2 regions of the Micromonospora sp. NPDC048063 genome follow, and region 2 is predicted to be linked to the other one. Evidence: predicted binding sites of a transcription regulator. Region 2 holds the regulator's gene; the other holds the start of a gene.
What was found. Region 2 encodes HspR, which represses chaperone genes until heat shock. Its sites were predicted from a motif close to TTGAGTNNNNNNNACTCAA; they were not measured.
Positions count from the first base shown of each region.

Region 1 (3,405 bases), on a different contig from region 2:
CACCGCCGCGTTGACCAGGAACAGCAGCAGCGGATCGGCGCGGACCAGCAGGCCGGCGACGGTCGCGGCGACGGCGAACCCGATGTTGATCGCCCAGTAGTTGAGCGTCAGGGCGCGCAGCCGGTCCCGCTCGCCCACCACGTCGATGATGGTGGCGGTGAAGGCCGGTCGGGCGACGCCGAGGAAGAGCCCGAGCAGGAGGGTGAGCGCCGCGACCGCCGTGGGGTGGTTGCTCAGGCCCAGCGACAGCGCCGCGGCGGCGGCGGCCACGTTGCCGGCCAGCATTGCCGGCCGCCGCCCCCACCGGTCCGCGACGACCCCGCCGAGCACGCTCCCCGCCGCGCTGCCGGCCCCGTGCAACCCGATCACCACTCCGGCGTACGCGGGGCTGAAGCCCCGCACCGAGACCAGGTAGACGCCGAGGTAGATGGCGACGAAGCTACCCAGCCGGTTGATCAGCGTGGCCGTCCAGAGGTACCAGAACGTGCGGGGCAACCCGCCGGCCGTCTGGCTCCACCAGCGCGTCATCCGCCACCCCCGAGATGCGTTTGCGTAATGCCCGACAAAGCTGTCGCTCATTACACTCCGGGGGTGCGACGGTCTCGGGTCGCGCGGGCACGAATCGTGGCGGTGATCACCCGCGCCCGGGGCCGCCCGGGTCGCCACCGGCCGCTTCGCCGCCTTGGGCGGGTCGCCGGTCCTCGGGCCGGATCCCGGTTCCGTCCGGTCGCGGGAATCCGCCCGGCGCGGTCACTCGGGGGTCGCCCGGCGATCCGTGGGGGCCGCTCGGCGAATGCGCCGCCCGCGAATGCGTCCGCCGCCGGATGCGGGCCGTGCGAATGGGCGGCCGTGGGAAAAGACCGGCGGGGCCCCGCTGATTCCGCAGCGTGACCCCGCGTGGACGCGAGCGTGAACCCGGCGCCAGGTCAGCGGTTCTTGTACGCCTCGGCGACCTCGACCGGGATGCGGCCGCGCTCGGAAATCTTGTAGCCGTTCTTGACGGCCCATTCCCGGATGGCCCGGTTCTGCTCCCGGTCCATTCCCGCGCCGCCCGGGGTGCCCGCCCGGCGGGGTGCCCGCCCGACGTCGACGGTGCCGCGCCCGATCCGCCGGCCAGCGCTGATGTACGGGTCGAGGGCCTTGCGCAGCACGCCCGCGTTCTCGTCGGAGACGTCGATGGTGTACGCCACGCCGTCCAGACTGAACTCGACGGTCCGGTCAGCCTTTCCGCCGTCGAGGTCGTCGGTCAGAACAGTGATTACTTTTCTCGCCATCGCCAATTACTCCCTGTGTGGGGCGGGGTGTGGTCAAAGTTTGACCTATCGCACCGCAATTGCGCAACAATACGCGTCGTTTTCATTTCGGCGGGTCGCGTTATCGCGGGAAATCGGCGCGGCCGGCGCAAAGGCGGGGGAGTTCGGGTGGCCAGCACGTCGGCGTGGCCGGCGAGCGCCGCGGCCTCGGCGCCGGTGCGTGAGTTGATGCTCCCGGACGCGCCAGGTGGCGCGGGGAAGTGGTCTGGGTCACAGTGCGGAACAAGGGGAACGCTTTGTTACTTGAGTTGGACACGCTCAACTCAACGCGATAGCAGGTGTTCGATGGCAACTCTTCCGGTACTGCCCCTGACCGACGCCGTGCTGCTGCCCGGCATGGTCATCCCGGTGACCCTCGACCCCACCACCCAGGCCGCTGTCGACGCGGCCCGCGCCACCGGCGAGGGCAAGCTGCTCGCCGTACCCCGCCTCGATGGCGAGTACGGCCCGATCGGCGCGGTCGCCACCATCGAGAAGGTGGGCCGGCTGCCCAGCGGCGAACCGGCCGCCGTCGTCCGCGGCCTCTCCCGCGCCCGGATCGGCTCCGGGGTCCCGGGACCCGGCGCCGCCCTCTGGGTCGAGGCGACCGAACTCGACGAGCCCGCCCCCGCCGGCCGCGCCCGCGAACTCGCCCGCGAGTACCGCGCCCTGATGACGTCCGTGCTCCAGCAGCGCGGCGCCTGGCAGGTCATCGACGCGATCGAGCGGATGACCGACCTCTCCGAGCTGGCCGACTCGGCCGGCTACGTCTCCTGGCTCAGCCTCGCCCAGAAGACCGAGCTGCTCGCCGCGCCGGACGTCACCGCCCGGCTGGAACTGCTCGTCGGCTGGGTGAAGGACCACCTGGCCGAGCAGGAGATCGCCGAGCAGATCAACACCGACGTCCGCGAGGGGCTGGAGAAGTCCCAGCGGGAGTTCCTGCTCCGCCAGCAGCTCGCCGCCATCCGCAAGGAACTCGGCGAGGACGAGCCGGACGGCTCCGCCGACTACCGCGCCCGCGTCGAGGCCGCCGACCTGCCCGAGAAGGTACGCGAGGCGGCGCTGCGCGAGGTCGGCAAGCTGGAGCGGGCCAGCGACGCCTCCCCGGAGGCGGGCTGGATCCGCACCTGGCTCGACACGGTGCTGGAGATGCCGTGGAGCACCCGTACCGAGGACAACACCGACCTGGCCGCGGCCCGCGCGGTGCTCGACGCCGACCACGCCGGCCTGGCCGACGTGAAGGACCGCATCCTGGAGTACCTCGCGGTGCGCAACCGGCGTGCCGAGCGGAACCTCGGCGTCGTCGGTGGCCGCGGCTCCGGCGCGGTGCTCGCCCTGGCCGGCCCGCCCGGTGTCGGCAAGACCAGCCTCGGCGAGTCGGTCGCCCGCGCGCTCGGGCGCAACTTCGTCCGGGTCTCCCTCGGCGGTGTCCGCGACGAGGCCGAGATCCGGGGCCACCGCCGCACGTACGTCGGCGCGCTGCCTGGCCGGATCGTGCGCGCCCTGCGCGAGGCCGGCTCGATGAACCCGGTCGTGCTCCTCGACGAGGTCGACAAGCTGGCCGTCGGCTACTCCGGCGACCCGGCCGCCGCCCTGCTGGAGGTGCTCGACCCGGCGCAGAACCACACCTTCCGCGACCACTACCTGGAGGTCGACCTCGACCTCTCCGACGTGCTCTTCCTGGCCACCGCCAACGTGGTGGAGGCCATCCCCGGCCCGCTGCTGGACCGGATGGAGCTGGTCACCCTGGACGGGTACACCGAGGAGGAGAAGGTCGCCATCGCCCGGGACCACCTGCTGCCCCGGCAGCGGGAACGGGCCGGGTTGACCGTCGAGGAGGTCGGCTTCGGCGACGACGCCCTCGCCCGGATCGCCGGCGAGTACACCCGGGAGGCCGGCGTGCGCCAGCTCGAACGGGCGCTGGCGAAGATCCTCCGCAAGGTCGCGGTGGCCCTGGCCACCGACCCGGCGCCGGTCCGTGTCGACGCCGACAACCTCGCCACCTACCTCGGGCGGCCGAAGTTCACCCCGGAGTCGGCGGAGCGGACGGCGGTGCCCGGCGTGGCGACCGGCCTGGCGGTCACCGGCGCCGGCGGCGACGTGCTCTTCATCG
Region 1 covers NZ_JBIDBG010000001.1:223,256-226,660, forward strand. Annotated here, with positions in the region: gene ACGFZ2_RS01060 (MDR family MFS transporter) at 1-528, opposite strand, end outside; gene ACGFZ2_RS01065 (Lsr2 family protein) at 927-1,274, opposite strand; gene lon (endopeptidase La) at 1,599-3,405, shown strand, end outside.
Region 1: the regulator HspR is predicted to act here: its motif matches at 1,557-1,575, upstream of lon (endopeptidase La).

Region 2 (3,405 bases):
ACGGTCGTGACCGGGCCGATGCTGGCGCGGCTGCCCGACTTCGCGTGGTTCAAGCGGTGGCTGCGGAGACGCGGCGCGGCCCAGCGGGCCCAACCGGTGCCGGCGCACGACTGACCGACGGCACCGTCCGGGCCGGGTCGACCGTACGGTCGGCCCGGCCCTCGCCCAACGGTTGTCGAATTGCCTCCGGCGGGGCCTACCGCCGGTGAACGCGCCGGGCTACCGTTTCGCCCCAGCAGCCAGAGGTCGCGGACGGCCTGAGCCCCCGCGGACGAGAGCGGAAGGTTGGCCGGTGAGCGTGCAGGAGTCGACGTTCCACGGCTTTGCCAACCCCGTCGATCCGACCCCCGCCGAGCTGCGCGCGTGGGCCTTCCAGCCCGACTCCGTGCCGCTGACCTCCATGCCGCCGGACTGGGACCTGCTGGTCTCCGGTGACCGGCTGGTGGCGGTGCTCTTCGACCTGGCGATGGACGCGACCTGCCCGGCCCGCCGGTTCGCCCTGCACTGCCTCTACATCTACGCCGCCGACGGCATCCGGACGAACTTCCGCGCCCACCCGAAGCGGCGCTTCCGGAAGCTGGTCGAGCAGGCCGAGCGGAACGGCGACGACCTGATACGCACCTGGGCGTACAACAGCCGGGCGCTGCTGGCCCGGCCGGAGCTCTTCGTCTACCGGGACTGGTGCGAGGGCGGCCTGGTCCGGGAGAACCGCCGCATCGCCTGAGCGCCCCACGCACCCGCACGGCGCACCCCCGGGCCCGCACTTCACAACGGCGAACGGGCCGGGACCCCCGCCTGGGACCTCTGGCGTCCCGGCCCGCCTCCGGACGGCGAACGGGCCGGGACCCCCCGTGGGTCCCGGCCCGCACGTCGGCGGAACGTCAGTGTTCCGATCCGCCCTGCTCGCGGCGTCTCGCCTCGTCGCGTCCCTGGTCGATGCCGTGGTCGACCTGGTCGGCGAACCTGCCGTTCTTGATCTCGTCGGTGAAGCGGCTCTCGGTGAACCGGTCGAATCTCTCCCGGACGTTCTTCGCCACCTCGTCGAGCCGGTCCTCGGTCTGCTGGGCAACCTTCCTCGCCGCTTCCGTCATGGCTCCCCCTGCCATCACAGTCCGGATTGAGATGGTTGGACCTGATTTTGAGGCTAGCGGATCCGGCGCCGTCCCCGCCGGGGAACCGGCAACCGCGGGCGCCTGCGGAGACGACGCACGTCCCGGGCGGTGGCGGCGGCGGAAAGACGACCGCGCCCGGCTGCGGGAGGGCGGCCGGGCGCGGTGAGGTGTCGTCAGCGGTCGGGGCCCCGCCGGGGACGCCAGACCACCAGCGCGGTGGAGGTGCGGTTGGTCGGGACGAGGTCGCTGCCCGGGAAGCGGGCCAAGGACTCCAGCTCGGCGATCCGGCGGTACGCGGCGTCCAGCTCCGCCTCCAGCCGGGCCACCCGCTGCTGGGCCTGCTCCAGCAGCCGCTCCAGCCCGATGATGCGCTTGACCCCCGCCAGGTTGATGCCGTCGTCCTGGCTGAGCCGCTGCACCTCGCGCAGCAGCACCACGTCCCGCACGCTGTAGCGGCGGCCACCGCCGGCCGCCCGGCCCGGCTGGACCAGGCCCAGCCGGTCGTACTGGCGCAGGGTCTGCGGGTGCATCCCCGCCATCCGTGCCGCCACCGAGATCATCAGCACCTTGGCCTCGTAGGCAGGGTCACCCGAACCGACGAACTCGTCCGACATCCCGCTCACCTCCGCGTGCACTCCACCGAGCCGACTGAACACCGGGTCAACTGAATCGACGCACCCGCGCGTCGAGATGTTCCCGGGCGGCCGGCGGGGTCTGCGCGGCGAAGCTCTCCAACGCCGTACGCGCCTCGTCGGACACCCGCGCGGGCACCACCACGTCGAGGGTCACCAGCAGGTCACCCGCCCGCCCGTCACGGCGGACCACCCCCTTGCCGCGGGCCCGCAGGATCCGGCCGCTCGGCGTGCCCGGCGGCACCCGCAGGGTCACCGCGCCGTCGAGGGTGGGCACCCGCAGGTCCGTGCCGAGCACGGCCTCCGCGAACGTGATCGGCACGGTCAGCGTGAGGTCGTCGCCCGTACGCCCGAACAGCTCGTCCGGTCGCACCTTGACGTGCACGAAGAGGTCCCCGGCCGGGCCGCCCCGCGCGCCGGGCTCGCCCCGCCCCGCCAGCCGGATCTTCTGGCCGTCGGCCACCCCGGCCGGGAAGCGGACGTTCAGCGTGCGGGTCTTGGTGACCCCGCCGGTGCCCTGACACTCCGGGCACTTCTCCTCCACGATCGTGCCCACGCCCTGGCAGTTGCGGCACGGCTCGGAGAAGCTGAACGACCCCTGGTTGCGGGTGGTCACCCCGGCTCCGTGGCACACCGGGCAGGTGCGCGGCTGGGTGCCGGGCTTGGCCCCGTTGCCGTGGCAGGTGTCGCAGACCCCCGGCGCGCGCAGCGTCAACGGGACGGTCACCCCGCGTACGGCGTCGCCGAAGTCGAGGGCCACCTCGGCCTCGACGTCCCGGCCCCGCGCCGGGCCCCGGGGTGCGGCCGGCCCGCCGCCGGGACCAGCGGCGCCGCCGGTGAAGATCGAACTGAACAGGTCCTGGAAGCCGGCCCCGCCGAAGCGGCGGTCGCCACCCCCACCGGCCGCGCCCCCGAACAGGTCGGAGACGTCGAACGGCATGCCGCCGGGCTGGCCGGCGCCACGGGCGTTGCGCCGGAACGCGCCCGAGCCGAACAGCGAGCGCAGCTCGTCGTACTCGCGGCGCTTGGCGTCGTCGCCGAGCACCGCGTACGCCTCGGAGGCGGCCTTGAAACGCTCCTCGGCCTTCGGGTCACCGGGGTTGTGGTCCGGGTGTGAATCCCGCGCCAGCTTCCGGTAGGCCTTCTTGATGTCGTCGCCGGAGGCGGCCTTGTCCACGCCCAGCACGGCGTAGAAGTCCTTCTCGATCCAGTCCTTGGAACTCACCGGTCCACCCCCTCCCTACCTGGGGACCGACCGTCCCGCCCACCCGTTCGGGGTGGGCGGGACGATCCGGTCGTCGTTGCGCACTACTCCGGGTCGGCGACCGCGACCATGGCGGGTCGCAGCAGCCGCTCCCCGACCTGGTAGCCCCGGCGCATCACCTGCACGCAGGTCGGCTCGGTGACGTCGGCCGAGGTCTGGTGGGCCACCGCCTCGTGCCGGGTCGGGTCGAACGGGTCGCCCTGCTCGCCGAACGCCGTCAGCCCGAACTTGCCGAGCGCCGTGGTGAGCTGCTCGGCCACCGTGCCGAACGGCCCGACCAGGTCGCCGTGCTCGCGGGCCCGGTCCAGGTCGTCGAGGATCGGCAGCAGCGCGGCGAGCACCGCGCCGGTCGCCTGCTCGGTGACCAGACCCTTGTCCCGGTCCACCCGCTTGCGGT
Region 2 covers NZ_JBIDBG010000018.1:40,682-44,086, reverse strand. Annotated here, with positions in the region: gene ACGFZ2_RS28850 (cation:proton antiporter) at 1-114, shown strand, start outside; gene ACGFZ2_RS28845 (hypothetical protein) at 293-724, shown strand; gene ACGFZ2_RS28840 (hypothetical protein) at 882-1,091, opposite strand; gene ACGFZ2_RS28835 (heat shock protein transcriptional repressor HspR) at 1,286-1,726, opposite strand; gene dnaJ (molecular chaperone DnaJ) at 1,773-2,969, opposite strand; gene grpE (nucleotide exchange factor GrpE) at 3,053-3,405, opposite strand, start outside.